DNA from 2 places in the Mesorhizobium sp. M0239 genome. Region 1 is predicted to be linked to the other one. Evidence: riboswitches for the same ligand, from Rfam matches in the RefSeq annotation. Region 1 holds a riboswitch; the other holds the start of a gene.

What was found. Region 1 has a riboswitch for thiamine pyrophosphate ahead of NKI99_RS26270 (YkoF family thiamine/hydroxymethylpyrimidine-binding protein). Riboswitches for the same ligand answer to the same signal wherever they lie in the genome.
Region 2: linked by a shared signal. The riboswitch ahead of thiB (thiamine ABC transporter substrate binding subunit) and the one ahead of NKI99_RS26270 (YkoF family thiamine/hydroxymethylpyrimidine-binding protein) in region 1 are both predicted to bind thiamine pyrophosphate.

Annotation. Positions count from the first base shown of each region.
Region 1 covers NZ_JAMYSG010000029.1:51,508-59,146, forward strand. The annotation lists gene NKI99_RS26250 (methyltransferase family protein) at 116-811, opposite strand; gene NKI99_RS26255 (ABC transporter substrate-binding protein) at 985-2,004, opposite strand; gene NKI99_RS26260 (ABC transporter ATP-binding protein) at 1,997-2,764, opposite strand; gene NKI99_RS26265 (ABC transporter permease) at 2,761-3,522, opposite strand; gene NKI99_RS26270 (YkoF family thiamine/hydroxymethylpyrimidine-binding protein) at 3,618-4,208, opposite strand; TPP riboswitch at 4,217-4,330, opposite strand; gene NKI99_RS26275 (RodZ family helix-turn-helix domain-containing protein) at 4,526-4,846, shown strand; gene NKI99_RS26280 (formyltransferase family protein) at 4,891-5,922, opposite strand; gene NKI99_RS26285 (hypothetical protein) at 6,053-6,286, opposite strand; gene msrA (peptide-methionine (S)-S-oxide reductase MsrA) at 6,312-6,830, opposite strand; gene NKI99_RS26295 (glycosyltransferase family 39 protein) at 6,963-7,639, opposite strand, start outside.
Region 2 covers NZ_JAMYSG010000013.1:158,063-165,701, forward strand. The annotation lists gene NKI99_RS16015 (ABC-F family ATP-binding cassette domain-containing protein) at 1-960, opposite strand, end outside; gene NKI99_RS16020 (thiamine diphosphokinase) at 962-1,621, opposite strand; TPP riboswitch at 1,709-1,823, shown strand; gene thiB (thiamine ABC transporter substrate binding subunit) at 1,867-2,865, shown strand; gene thiP (thiamine/thiamine pyrophosphate ABC transporter permease) at 3,109-4,728, shown strand; gene thiQ (thiamine ABC transporter ATP-binding protein) at 4,721-5,512, shown strand; gene NKI99_RS16040 (M48 family metalloprotease) at 5,768-7,237, shown strand; gene NKI99_RS16045 (RNA polymerase factor sigma-32) at 7,262-7,639, opposite strand, start outside.

The DNA of each region.
Region 1 (7,639 bases):
TGTCTTGAGGTTAGGCCTGGCAGACTGACACCAATCTGCACGGGGGAGGAAGCGCGCAGATCACGCGAAAGGTGCCAGCGTGATTGCAGACCGAACGATTCTGCACACCCGCTTGTCAGACGACGCCGTAGAACAGCCTGTAGTGGACGCGCTTCATGTAGTCCCGGTATTCCGGCATGGCGGCCAACAGCGCCTCTTCGCGCAGGATGCGATGAACCTGGAAGAAGGTGATCGCGGCGTAGACAGCAAGATTGTAGAAGGAAAAGGCCGACAGCAGGAACAGGACATGACCGGCAAGGTATCCGGCATAGATCGGGTGCCGCACCAGGCGGTAGGCACCGTCGGTCATCACGCCGCGATTGCCCGGCAGAATGGCGAAAGAACGCCCTAGCGATATCTTCCCCCAGATCACGAACCCCAACGCCAGGACTTGCAGCGGCGCAGCGGCATAGACCGGGATGATGGCCACGCCCGGTTCCAGGTCGATGAAGCCGACACCGAAGCTGGCGACCACCGAAACAACCACCGTCAGCGGGTTCCAGTCGCGTACCTGCGGTCGCCGCGACAGAAGCAGCCAGGTAAAGGTCAGGATCTCGGAGATTGCCACCAGCGCCACATTGATGCGGGTCGGGTCGAGCATCAGGTGATATACGCCGCGGTAGACGAACATGCCCGCGAAGGCCAGCGCGCAGATCCGAAAGAAACCTTCGCGCAAATCCACCAGGATTTCGCGCTTTCGGGCTGCGGACAGAATCCTGCCGTCACTGACGTGCGAAAGCGCCTCGCTTTTTGATATGAGCAATGCAAACACCCCGATGATCCCTCGAGGCGACCTTTGCACGCAACCATTGCCGGGCAGTTAATCAACAAGATCAGATCGGTGTTAAACTGGCTGTCAGGGAGCCAGGGTGCCACATCCAGACGACCCTGCTCCACGCGGTCGTCCAGAAAGACGGGCGACCCATTTCATTTGATCTTGGTAGACTAGCTCAGATAGTCGTTGCGGAAATAGCTCCCGAAATCCGGGCGTTGAGCAACCAGCTTGCCATCGGCATCGCGCAAGATGCCGGACGCGAAGAGATAGTCGCCGATCGCTTCCATCTTGGCCGAATCCATCGTCCCGATGGCGCCGCTTTGGCTGCGCAGATAATGGCCGTCGATCAGCGCCTTCAGCGAGGCGTGGATCAGCGCCGGATTGGTCAACGCATCCTTGTTGGCCGCGATCAGCAGGGCTGCCGCATCTTCGGGGTGATCGACCGCGAACTGGTAGCCGCGCCGTGTCGCCTGGACAAAGGCTGCCGCAGGCTTGGGGTTTGCCTGGAGATAGGCTTCGCTCGAAGAGATCAGTGTCGTATGCTCGTCAGGCACGCCGTAATCGGCATAGACGAAGCTGCGTTGTTTGACGCCCTTGAGCTCGGCTTCGACACCCTCCCAGGTCGAGACTTCGAGCGTGAAATCGACCGAACCATTGGCCAGCGCCTCATAGGCTGAGGTGCCGAGCGTCACCGTCTCGAAATTGCCCTTGCCGCCATCATGGCGGATGATGGTCGATATCAGGGCGTTTTCCCAGGCGCTGCCGAAGCCGCCATAGGTCAGGCCGTCAAGGTTTCTCGGGCTTACTATCTCGCTGCGGGCCGCATTGAGGACCACGCGGCCGGTTTCCGATTGCACCACCGCATAGACGCCCTTCAGGTCCGCTCCGGCGGTTCTCTGGGTGAACAGGCTGATGGTGCCGTTGATGCCGAAATCGGCGACGCGATTTGCAACCAGCGTGCCCGCACCGGTATCGCTGTAAGGCAGGATGTCGACCTCGAGCCCGGCCTCGCGATAGAAGCCCTTGTCGCGGGCGACGAACAGTCCGATGTGGTTGGTGTTGACCGTCCAGTCGAGGGCAACGGTGACCTTTTGTGCCGATTGTGCTTGGGCTCGCCCCGATCCGGCAATGAGCGGAAGGCCTGTGGCAAGGGTCAGCAACAAGGCCTGCCGGCGCGTCAAGTCAGTCATGATCGTGTCCTTTGGATGGGGAGGCGTTGACGATGATGTCGAGAATCTCGGCCTCGAGCGTACTTGCCTGGCGCGCGGCATCGCCGCCAAGGCTGCGCGGGCGCGGCAGCGGCACCTTGATTTCACGCACGATGCGGGCCGGGCGCGCCGACAGCACATAGATGCGGTCGGACAGGAACACGGCTTCGCGCACGTCATGGGTGATCAGGAGCGCCGTCCAGCGATGATGCCGCCACATCTGTTCCAGCCAGCGCTGCATGGCCGTGCGGGTCAGCGCGTCGAGCGCGCCGAACGGCTCGTCGAGCAAAAGCATGTCGCGTTGCTGCACCACCGTGCGCAGCAAGGCCGCGCGCTGGCGCATACCGCCGGACAGTTGCGCTGGAAAATGCCGCTCGAAGCCGGCAAGCCCGAATTCGGCAAACAACGGCGCAACGCGCACCCGCGCCGCCTGTCTCCTCATGCCTTGGACTTCGAGCCCGAGCGTCGCGTTGTCGAGGATGCGCCGCCACGGCATCAGCGCGTCACGCTGCGGCATGAAGGCGAAATGCCTGCCGTGGTCGTCGAGCGGCGCGCCGTCGAACAACATCTCGCCCTCGCCATGCTCGGCGCCGGTCAGAAGCTGGAACAGCGTCGATTTGCCGGCGCCCGAGGGTCCAAGAATCGAGACGAATTCACCAGCGCCGACGCTAAGCGAAATATCGGCCAGCACGTCGAGCCGACCGAACGCCTTGCGCACGTGCCGCAGTTCCAGCCGGCTCATCGCCAGGCTCCCTTCCCGGCGGTTTCCTTGCCGGCCCGCTCCCAGGGCATCGCAAGGCGCTGCAGCAGTACAGTCAACCCGAACAGGACAAGGGTCAGGGCAGCGCTCACTCCGACGCCGGCAAGAACCAGGTCAGGACGGAAATTGTTCTTGGCGTTGAGCATGTAGATGCCCAGCCCCTTCGCGGCCCCCGCATATTCGGCGAAGATCGCGCCGACCACGGCGTAGGTGATGGAGATCCTCAAGCCAGCGAAGAAATAGGGCAGCGCCGAAGGCAGCCGTGCCAGCACGAAGATGCGCCAGCGCCCTGCCCCCATGGCGCGCAGCATTTGCCCGATCTCGGCCTCGGTCGACTCATAACCCTCGACCAATGCAACCAGCATCGGAAAGAAGGTAACCAGCGCCACCAGCATGATCTTGGGCGCCAGCCCGAAGCCGAACCACAGCACCACCAGCGGCGCGATGGCCACCAGCGGCAAGGTCTGGCTGACGATTAAGACGGGAAACAGCGCACGCCGCAGCGGCTGGAAGAAGTCGACCAGCATCGACAGCACGAAGGCGGCGCTGAGCGAACAGGCAAAGCCGAGCAGCGTGGCGCCGATGGTCGGAATGGCGTTGTCGGCCAGCGCCTGGCGATTGAGCAGCGCTTGCTCGAAAACGCGCGACGGCGCCGGCAGTATCGTCGGCCTGATGCCGGAATAGGTGGCATAAAGCTCCCACGCCACTAGGAGCAAACCGACCGAGATCATGGCCGGCATTGCCTTGACAAGAAGGCCCGCGATCGGGCGCGAAGCGAATGATGATGAGACCACGGGAGATAACCTTTGACGGCCGCGCGGAGGCGGCGGCAGCTTCAGACAGCCGACGGGCTGTTGGCCGAGACCGTGACGTCGAGGGTTACGTGGCCGGCGCCTGGTCCGAAGCGGCAGAAGGCCTCGTCCAGCGCCGAAAAGATCGCACCGGCATCACCGCGCAGTTTCGTGCAGAAATGCTTGGAACGCTCATAGACGCCGGACTGCTTGAGAAAATCGATGCAGCCGTAGATCTCGTCCATGTGGTCGTCGGTGCCCATCACATAGAGCGAGAACTGCGCCGCCGCCGGCTGGCCGGTGGCAGCAGCATTGCGCACCGCCGCGATGGCCGCATCCTTGCGCGGGCCGAGTGGCCCGACAGGCCCGCCAAGTGCATCGGAGCGGCAGATCGGATCATCCGGCTCGCCAGGGCACCCGCGCGAGATGGTGGCCGACAACACGCAATGTTTGCCGCTACGTGCCGCCGCCACGAAGAGGTCGCGCATGGCGGGAAACAGCACTTCGGGCGACCCGACCAGCAAGGTCGAGATGTCGTCGGTCTCGATCCTGAGCTTGTCGCGCCAGGGATCGAGCGCACCGAGCGCGCCAAGAATGACACCGACGAAATCGTCGGTCATGGGGTATAGGGAAATCTGTGCGCCTCAAAACATCGCCCGCCTCGCTCCGCTGGTATTACCCAGATCAGCTTCTAGGGTCTGTGGGCTTGCCGCCCCCGTCTCAGCCCCGACCGTACGGAGCACCCCTGTGGATGTGCGCCTTAAAGCATCATTCGAGTTCAAGGGAAAGCCGTTTTTTCAGAGCACTGCGCCAAAAGCATTGCGCCAGTCACGGTGCGCCTGAGCGGAATTTTGTCGGGAACCTTCGCCGCCGCGACCGGTTGTCCCCACAGTCGCAACGCGATCACTTTCGTAGAAAATAAGCGACGACTTCACAGAAATGGAGACAAACCATGTTCATGAAAATCCTCGCAGCTTCGGTTCTCACCATTGGTCTGGCCACGTCAGCCATGGCGCAAAGCGCCGGCAGCAACAACGCAAATGGAAGCGGCAGCGGCAAGTCGGTGACGGTTGAGCCGAACACGCCGGCTTCCCCGAATACGATCGAGCCGGACACTGTCGACCCGGGCACGACCAACAGCACGACTGGCACGGTAGGGGACATGAATTCGAACGCGGATCAGAATTGCCCGACCAACCCGCAAGGCGCGCAGCCGGACGCCGATGGTAACGCGACGGCGCCAACGGTAAACGATAATCATTGTGGCAAGTAACCACGTCGCAAACGGATGAAGCCGCTGGGCATCGCCCAGCGACTTCATCCGTTTTTCTGGTCCGCAGCACTCGCTTTGCCGAACAGCCGGATTTCTGGAGCGGGTCTCCCGGCGGGCGGGCGCGAAAATAGGTGTTTCGAATTGAGCAGCCGTTTGAGCACTCTACCGTAGGTAAAATACAGGACCCGACCGTTGGCGAGATCAAATTCCACTGTTCCCCACCGCCTGACCGGGGCCTTTCCTGTGCAGGGCCCCAGCCTTCTGATCTGGAATCCCAGCCTGACTTTGCGCGTTCCGATTTCAAGATAGATGCCTGGCAGAAGGCCAAGCACATGCCATAGCCGTACAACATGCTCGACCGACATGGCCGGCGAGATTATCAGGTGGCTGGGCTGAAGCCGCGCCCAGACGAAATCGCCTTTCGGTTGCGGCATTCCTGACAACAGCCCCCGGCAGTAGGTCGGCACCGCCTCGCTCACCAGAATCCGCATAGCGGTTGCCGTGCTGTCGACCAGGGCTTCTCTCGATGTCCAGTCAGCTTCGGAAAACGGCACCTGCCCGAGAATGTCACCCTCGTCAAAACCGGCGGACATCTTGTGGAGCGTGACGCCGCCATGAGCCGCATGCCGGCCGTCCACGGCCAAGCGCTGGATCGGGTGGGGCCCTCGATAGTCGGGGAGCAGCGCCGGGTGGAGGTTGACCCCGCCTTTGGAAAAATGGCCAAGAACCTCTTGAGGGATCAAGACAGGCAAAGTGTAGCAGACCAGCACATCGGCGCGGACGTCAGACAATTGCCGACCAAGCGCATTCCAATCGTAAGGGCGGCCAAATTCGATCAACTTGACAGGCGTGTTACCGATAAACCGCCTGAGCAGCAGCTTGCGTTGAAGCCTTCGCCGGAAATTGCCAATGCTGAAACCGGTGGGACGACGCCGGAACCCGGGCACGATGATCGCGCCAATTGCATTTCCAGCCTCTAGCCAGCCGGCGAGCAGAGGCCCCGTATAGTTAGAGATATCGAGGACAAAAACGGCTGTGATCGGCTCCGAGTGATCGGTCGATTCGATCGGCCTCATCTTCGGCGGCTCAAACGGGCCGACAGGTCAGGGCGAGCTTGTCAGGTCGGCTGAGTGGAAGGCGATGCCAAGGCAGTGACAACCGAAAGACGCTCGCGTTTTACAAACACTGGCTTTTCGTAAACTTTTTTCACGGCCCGTCTCCCGAAATCAACTCTTCCTGCGCAGTTGGACCGCGATACGGCAGGCTGTCAACCGCCTGACCGTGTTTGCCTACCGCATCCGCATTCGCCGTTGACGAAGGTGTTCGAAGGGCGCTTTCGCACATTGGTGAAAGCTCGATGGCTTCACCGACGCGACAAGCCGCGCTGACCGAAAGGGGTTTGGATGCGATGATCTGCTCGACGACACCGTCGAGCAGCAATGCAGGGCAAATCGCAGTTGCAAATCTACGAAACCGCCGTCTCGCGAACCGGCAGCTTCCAGCCTGGCCTGACGAAGTGGCAGGTGTATCCGTCGGGATATTTCTCCAGATAGTCCTGATGCTCGGGCTCGGCTTCCCAGAATGGACCAACGGGTGCGACTTCGGTGACGACCTTGCCCGGCCACAGGCCCGAGGCATCGACATCGGCGATGGTGTCCTCGGCGACGCGCTTCTGTTCGTCGCTGGTGTAATAGATCGCCGAGCGATAACTCGTCCCGACATCGTTGCCCTGGCGGTTGCGGGTCGTCGGATCGTGGATCTGGAAAAAGCGTTCCAGCAGCGTGCGAAAGCTTATGATGGCCGGATCGAAATTGATCTCGATGGCTTCTGCGTGGGTGCCGTGGTTGCGGTAGGTGGCGTTGAGCACGTCGCCGCCGCTGTAGCCGACACGGGTGGAGATGACGCCGGGATAGCGCCGTATCAAATCCTGCATGCCCCAGAAACAGCCGCCGGCAAGGACTGCACGTTCGGTCGAAGTCGCCATGTCACGTCTCCTCAAAAGCAATTCCAGGAAAAGTGTGTAGCGGTTTTCCGTCTGGAATTGCGTAAAAGCAAGTGGTCTCGCCATAAATGGGCATTGTCACCTGCTTCGTCCAGCGGACGCGGTGGATCTACTTCAGTTGCTCGTTTGGGCGAGCCTGTCGATCAAACCCGGTAGCTTCATGCCAGGCGGAATGGCGGCAAAGCTGATCGCCACCGGTGGTGCCCTGAGCGACCAGTCGAAAAGAACGGTCTTGACGGGGATGTTGCCCAGCCACGCCAGCAGCCGAGGTGGCACGCCGCTCCCGGGCCAGACCAGGAGCATGCCGTGATCGCGCAGCCGCTGGCTGGTGATCCAGGGGGCGAGCCGCATGTCGAGGTCGGTGAAGATCGACGGCTTGTCATAGGCGTTGAGGCCCGCCAGCAACGCGATGCGGGTATCGCCGCCGACGATGTCGAGCCGACCGGGCACCGCCGCGTGCCAGACCGCCTCGGCTTCGTCCGAAATCTGCCGCGCTGGCCAGCAGACGGCATCCATGCGCCCGCGCAAATTGCAACTCGTCCAGCGGATGCCCGCATAGGCACCGGACATGCCGAGGATGCAGGCGAACGCGCAGATCGCCAGCCGTCGCAGTTCGACGGCGCCGAGCCGATGACCCAGCAAGGCGAGCGCCACAACGCCGACCAGATTGTACATCGGCGCGCCCCACGCCTCGCCGGCGCCGGTGAACAGCGAAGCCACCATGACAAGCACCGCCGGACCAAGCCCCATCCACACGAGATAGGCCAGCGCGCCGCTCTCGATGGGCTGTT
Region 2 (7,639 bases), on a different contig from region 1:
GCCGGCGCCGTTCGGCCCGACCAGGCCGACGCGATCGCCGCGCTGGATGCGGGTCGAAAACCCCTTGACCACGGTGAGATCGCCAAAGCTCTTCTCGATGTTCTTCGCCTCGATCACCAGCTTGCCGGACTCGGCGGCGTCGCTCGCCACCATGGTCGCCGACCCTTCGGCACCCCGATGGCCGCGAAAACGCTGGCGCATGGTCTGCAACTCGCCGAGCCGGCGCATGTTTCGCTTGCGCCGCGCCGTCACGCCGTAGCGCAGCCAATGCTCTTCGCGAACGATCTGGCGGCCGAGTTTATGCTGCTCGCGCTCTTCTTCCTCCAGGACCAGGTCGCGCCATTCCTCGAAATGGCCAAAGCCCTTGTCCAGCCTGCGGGTCTGGCCGCGATCGAGCCAGATGGTGGCGCGCGACACACGTTCGAGAAAGCGGCGGTCGTGCGAGATGACGATCAGTGCCGAGGAGGTGCGGATGAGTTCTTCTTCCAGCCATTCGATGACCGAGAGGTCGAGATGGTTGGTCGGCTCATCGAGCAGCAGGATGTCTGGCTCCGGCGCCATGACGCGGGCAAGGGCAGCGCGCCTCGCCTCGCCGCCCGACAGATCGTTGGGCCGCTCCTCGCCCGACAGTCCGAGATGCTCCATCAGATAGCTGGCGCGGTAGGGATCGTCGGCGGGGCCAAGCCCGGCCTCGACATAGGCGCGGACGGTGGCAAAACCTTCCATGTCGGGCATCTGCGGCAGATAGCGGACGGTCGCCGAAGGCTGGCGGAACACCTCGCCATCCTGCGGCTCGATCAGGCCAGCGGCGATCTTCAGCAGGGTCGACTTGCCCGACCCGTTGCGGCCGACCAGTGCGATCTTGTCGCCGGCCGAAGCCGTCAAGGCGGCGCCGTCGAGCAGCGGCGTGCCGCCGAAGGTCAGTTTTATCCCGTCGAGGTTGAGAAGAGGCGGGGCCATGTCAGCTTTCAGGTAAGGGATAGGGATGAGCGAGCAGCATCGCGCGGCCATGGCCGAGCGCGATTTCGAGGCGGCCCCCGGTCTTGTCGGACTTGACCTCGTTGGAGATGGTCAGCGACGAACCGAACACCACCTTGACGTGGTTCAGCGGCCATTTGGCGCCGGTGACGGTCAGGCCGGCGAGCTCGGAAAAGCCGAGCACCGAAAACAGCGTGCCATCGGCATAGTCGAAGCCGGCCGTTCCGCGCAGCAGCGGGATGCCTTCCTGGGCGCCGCTGGTCAGGAGCACATCAGTCCCGGCCTCGGCCAGCCGCAGGGCAAGCGCCAGATGCAGGAAAGCGTGGTCGGCGCGCTTGCCGCCGAAAGCACCTGCGAGCACCAGGCGGGTCGCGCCGCGCTCGAGTGCGGCGGCAATGGCCAGTTCGCCATCGGTCTGGTCCTTTTCCGCCGGGAAGGTCCGGCGCGGCACGGAAGCGAGATCGTCAGGCAGCTCGGCTGGCACGGAATCGAAATCGCCCACCCACAGTTCGGGCACGAGACCCAGCAGCCGCGCATGCCCGATGCCGGCGTCGGCGGCGATGACGCGGGAGCCTTCGGCCTGGCGGTCGAGCCGTGGCGTGCGGATGAGATCGCCGCCAAGCAGGATGGTGAATGTGCTCATATCGTGTGGCCCTTACCAGCCCGGCACGGGAAACGGAAGGCGGCAAACTCCCACTTGCATGGGGGATCGGCCCGGCCTATGTGTCGAAACGCTCTAACGGGGTGCCGGACGCGATCTTCGCGGACCGGCTGAGAGGCAGTCTCGCCAACCCGCTGAACCTGATCCGGTTTGTACCGGCGGAGGGATTAGACGTTTCGGACAGTCCGACGCCTCAATTCCTTTCAATTCGAACGAAGGAGGCGCCGATGCGCACGTTTTTATACGCTCTTGTTTCAGCAACGGTCGTGGCCTTGTCCGGACCGGCCTTGGCCAAGGACAAGCTCACCGTCTACACCTATGATAGCTTCACCGCCGACTGGGGTCCGGGTCCCGTGGTGAAGAAGGAGTTCGAGGCCGAATGCGGCTGCGATGTCGAGTTCGTCTCGGTCGCCGACGGCGTCGCGCTGCTCAACCGCGTCAGATTGGAAGGCGCATCGACCAAGGCCGATATCGTGCTTGGCCTCGACACCAATCTCACCGCCGATGCCAAGGCGTCAGGCTTGTTCGCGCCGCATGGCGGCGTAACTGATGTCAACGTGCCGGGTGGCTGGAGCGACGATACTTTTGTCCCCTTTGACTACGGATATTTCGCCGTCGTCTACGACACCGAGAAGCTGAAGATCCCGCCGAAAAGCCTGAAAGAGCTGGTCGAGGGCAGTGCCGATGACAAGATCGTCATCCAGGATCCGCGCACCTCCACGCCGGGCCTCGGTCTGCTTCTGTGGGTCAAGTCAGTCTATGGCGACAAGGCGCCCGAGGCCTGGGCCAAGCTCAAGGCGAAAGTGCTGACCGTGACGCCGGGCTGGAGCGAGGCCTATGGGCTGTTCACCAAGGGCGAGGCGCCGATGGTGCTGTCCTACACGACGTCGCCGGCCTACCACATGGTCGCCGAGAAGACAGAGCGCTATCAGGCAGCGTCGTTCGAGGAGGGCGAGTATTTGCAGATAGAAGTCGCGGGTATCACCACGGCGGGGGCCAAGAACCCGCTGGCGGCCAAGTTCATCGCCTTCATGACCGGGCCGAAATTCCAGGATGCCATCCCCGAGACCAACTGGATGTTCCCGGCCGGCAAGACCGACAAGCCGCTCAATCCGGCCTTCGACAAACTGGTCAAGCCGACCAAGACCTTGCTGTTCAGCCCGCAAGAGGTCGCTGCCAACCGCAAGGCTTGGGTCGATGAATGGCTGGCGGTGATGAGCAAGTAGGCTTGCGAGTTCTTTTGATGTTCGCGCCACTCCACCCCCCTCTGGCCTGCCGGCAATCTCCCCCTCAAGGGGGGAGATTGGCAGCGTCGTTGCTGGTTATAGTCCGGCAACGTTGGAGACTAGCGGAAGCATGGGTGACGGCCGATCTCCTCCCTGGAGGGGGAGATGTCCGGCAGGACAGAGGGGGGCGCCAAGGAACGCAATCCTTTGTAATTGCCGCGATGGAAAGAATGGTGGTCCAGCGTGCAACGCGCGTCTGACCCCCGCATCACCGCTGGCACCCTCGCGCTCGCTGCAATCGCGCTGCTGATCGGCGGCGCGTTTGCTGGCCTGCTTTTCGAGGGCGCCCATGATTTCTCGGGCGCCTGGGCAACCTTCGATCCCTATCTGCTTCGCGTCATTCGCTTCACGCTCTGGCAAGCGGCGCTCTCGACGCTGCTTTCGGTCATCCCGGCGCTGTTCGTGGCGCGCGCTCTGTCGCGGCACCCACGTTTCTTCGCTCGCGCCTTCATCCTGCAGATCTTCGCCGTGCCGTTGGCGCTGCCGGCTATTGTCGCAGCACTCGGCATCCTGGCGCTTTATGGCCGTGCCGGCTATTTCGCCGGCGTGCTTGCCGTGATCGGCGGGGGAAGCTGGCCGGGCATCTATGGCCTGTCCGGCATCCTCGTCGCCCATGTCTTCTTCAACCTGCCGCTGGCGACGCGGCTGTTCCTCGAGGCGCTGCAGACCATACCGGCCGACCAATGGCGGTTGGCGAGCCAGCTCGGCATGGCGGCGCGGCCGGCGTTCCGGCTGATCGAATGGCCAACGCTGCGCGCCGCACTGCCCGGCGTCGCCGGGCTGGTGTTCATGCTCTGCATCACATCCTTCACCATCGTGCTGACGCTCGGCGGCGGGCCGGCCGCGACGACGCTTGAGGTCGGCATCTACCAGGCGCTGCGCTTCGATTTCGATCCCGCCCGGGCCGTTACATTGACGCTGTTGCAGATCGCCTTGACCTTTATCGTTGTGCTGACCCTGACGCGCCTGGGCGCCAATGTGGTCGGCGACACCAATTTGCCGGTCGCGCAACGCCGCTATCTCTCGGTCAATCGGAGCGAGACCTGGTTGAACGCGCTAGTCATCATCCTGGCGCTGCTGTTCGTCGTTGGGCCGATGGCGGCAACCGTGGTGGCCGGGTTGGGTGCGGACCTCGGCCGTTTGGCCAGAGAGGCCACTGTCCGGCAGGCAACGCTGACCAGCGCGGCGCTCGCCTTTCTGTCGGCGCTGCTTTCGGTGATGCTGTCGCTGGCGCTGACCATGGCGCGGCGGGCACTGGCGCTGAACCGCCGTGCCGGCGCAAAGACACTGCTCGAACGCGCCACCGATACAGGCGCCGGTTTTGTCCTTGTCGTGCCGCCGATCGTCGTCGGCGCCGGCTGGTTCGTGTTGCTGCGCCATGCCGGCGATGTCTTTGCCATCGCCCCGGTCATGGTCGTCACCGTCAATGCGGTGATGGCGATGCCGTTCGCCCTGCGCGCCGTGCGTCCCGCCTATGATGCGGCGAGCGAGCGTCACGAACGGCTCTGCGCACAGCTCGGCATTGCGGGCTGGAACCGGCTGATGCTGGTCGACTGGCCGTCGCTGCGGCGACCGCTCGCCACGGCCTTCGCTTTCGCCATGGCGCTGTCGCTCGGCGATCTCGGTGTCATTGCCCTGTTCGGCAGTGATTCCGTGCAGACATTGCCCTACCTTCTTCTGGCACGGATGGGCAGCTACCGCACCGAGGATGCCGCCGGCCTGGCACTGCTGCTCGGCTTCGTCTGTCTCGCGTTGATCGTGGCGGCGCACTGGCTGGGAAGGGAGAAGGTCCGCGATGCGTGAGAGGGCGGCCAACAGGCTCGAAAAGGGCGCGCCGGTGCGGCTAGACAATGTGTCGTTCAGTTATGGCAGCTATGGCGATGCGCCACTTGTCTTCGACGTCGAGTTCGCCACGGCGAAGATCACCGCCATCATGGGTCCGAGCGGTTCGGGCAAGTCGACACTGCTCAATCTGGTCGCCGGCTTCGAGACCCCACAATCGGGCCGCGTGCTGATCGGCGGGGCCGATGTCAGCGCCGAGCCGGCCTCGGCGCGGCCGGTGTCGATGGTGTTCCAGGAGAACAATCTCTTCGCGCATCTTTCCGTCGAGCAGAATGTCGGGCTCGGCCGCTCGCCCTCCCTGGGACTGACCGAGGCGGACCGCGCCGCGGTCGCCGAGGCGCTTGCGCGCACCGGTCTCGCGGGCAAGGAGAAACGCCTGCCGCGCGAGCTCTCCGGGGGCGAACGCCAGCGCGTCGCACTGGCCCGCGTGCTGGTGCGCGACCGACCGGTGTTGCTGCTCGACGAGCCCTTCGCTTCGCTCGGACCCGCTTTGCGCGACGAGATGCTGGATCTGGTTGCTGCCGTTCATGCCGAACGCGTCATGACGGTGCTATTTGTCACCCACCAGCCCGAGGATGCACGCCGCATCGGCGAGCACATGGTGTTTGTCGACAATGGGTTGGTGGTGGCAACCGGCAAGGCTGATGATTTCTTTACCGGGGCTGGTCCGGAGGCGTTCCGGCGCTATATCGGCGCGGGTGCTGGATATTCCACATCACGCGATGTTGCCCGGAAGCGGACATAATTTACGGTCAAACCGGCTCCAGGCGATGTGGCGTTTGCTTGCCATGACCGGGGGAGTGTGGCTAGGTCGCCCTACCGGTCCGGCACAGGCCGTGATTTGCCTGCAGTATCCGCCGCCGCCGTAAGGGACGGGCACGGATGCTGCAGCAGTTTGAGATAGCGCATGACACGTTCCGAAGATCGCCCCCGATTTTCGTGATCATGCGCCGGGACCCGAAAGGAAGCCGTTCTGGCGATCGGCGCTAACACATTGGGAATGAAACCGCTGGCGCGCTTTCTCGCGCTGGCTGGCTTTGCCGTGGCGTTGGCAAGCTGCCAGATGTTCACGCCGCCGGAAGTTCAGGAATCCGGCTTCCAGCCTTCCGACAAGCCGATCACGGTGGACAATGTCGGCGCCAACAACAAGCTCGCCGAATTGGCCAAGGCGCAGCACCCGCGCATCCTGGCGACTTATGGCGGTGAATATTCCGACCCCAAGCTCGAACGCATGGTCGCCAAGGTGGTCGGTAGTTTGACGGTGGTGTCCGCCAACCCGACACAGACCTATCGCATCACCATTTTAAATTCGCCCAACGTCAACGCATTCGCGCTGCCGGGCGGCTATCTCTACATCACCCGCGGCCTCCTGGCGCTGGCCAATGATTCGGCCGAGCTTGCCGCCGTCATCGCGCATGAGATGGGCCACGTCACCGCCAATCACGGCCTGCAGCGCCAGCAACTGGAGGCCGAGGAAGGCCTGGCCACCAAGGTGGTTTCGGACGTGCTCGGCGACAGCCCGACCGCCAAGGCGGCGTTGATCCGTGGCAAGCTGAGGCTGGCGCAATTTTCGCGCAACCAGGAGCTGGAAGCCGACGCCATCGGCATCAAATCGATCGGCGAGGCCGGCTACGATCCTTTCGCCGCAGGCCGCTTCCTTCAATCGATGTCGGCCTATACCGATTTCCGCTCGATCAGCGGCGCCACCGATGCCAGCCTGGACTTCCTGGCCACGCACCCCAACACGCCGCAGCGCATCGATCTGGCGCAGCGCCATGCCCGCCAGTTCGGCGCGCCGGGCGTCGGCACGCGCGACCGCGATTCCTTCCTCGCCGGCATAGACGGCCTGCTCTATGGCGACACACCCGAGGAAGGCTATGTGCGCGGCGAAACCTTCCTGCACCCGGGCCTTGGCGTGTCGTTCACGGTGCCGGACGGCTTCATCATCGACAATTCGGCGGCAGCGGTGACGGCCACCGGCCCCGGCGACATAGCGATCCGTTTCGATGGCGTTTCCATCGACAAGAACCGGGCGCTGACGGACTATATCCGCAGCGGCTGGGTGGCTGGTCTCGTCGACAGCAGCGTCAAGCAGGAAACCATCAACGGCAATGAGGCGGCGACCGCGCATGCCGGCGCCGAAGGCTGGCAGTTCGACATTGCGGTCATCCGCGCCGGCGGCCAGGTCTACCGGCTGCTGACCGCGGCCCCTTCCGCCAGCACGTCGCTGGACACGATCGCCCGCTCGGTCAGCGGCTCGTTCCGGATTTTGAGCGCTGCCGAAAAGGCGGCGCTGAAGCCGCTGCACATCCGCGTCGTCACCGTCCAGCCTGGGCAGACGATGGGTTCGCTTTCGGCGCAGATGGTCGGCGTCGACCGCAAGCTCGACCTGTTCCGCGTGCTCAATGCGCTGTCGCCGGGTGCCGCCGTTTCGGCCGGCGACAAGGTCAAGATCGTCACCGACAAGTAGGCGCCGCTGGACGCCTGCCGCCGTTCAGGCGGCAGTCGCCATGAACTCCGGATTCTGCTTCACCAATGCGACCTTGAGCTTTTCCATGGCGCGGGCCTCGATCTGGCGGACGCGTTCCTTGGAGATGCCGAGCGTTTCGCCGAGCGCTTCGAGTGTGGCGCCCTCGTCGTTCAGCCGCCGTTCCTCGATGATCCTCAGTTCCCGTGCGTTGAGCGCGCGAAGCGCCTCCCTCAGCCAGAGCGAGCGGCGCGCGACATCGATCTTGTCGCCGACGATCTCGTCGGGCAGCGGATCGTCCGAAATCAGGAAATCCATGCGCTCGGTCGAACCCGCATCGTCGGCAATAGGCATGTTGAGCGAGGAGTCGGGCGCCGAGAGCCGCGAATCCATCATCGCCACATC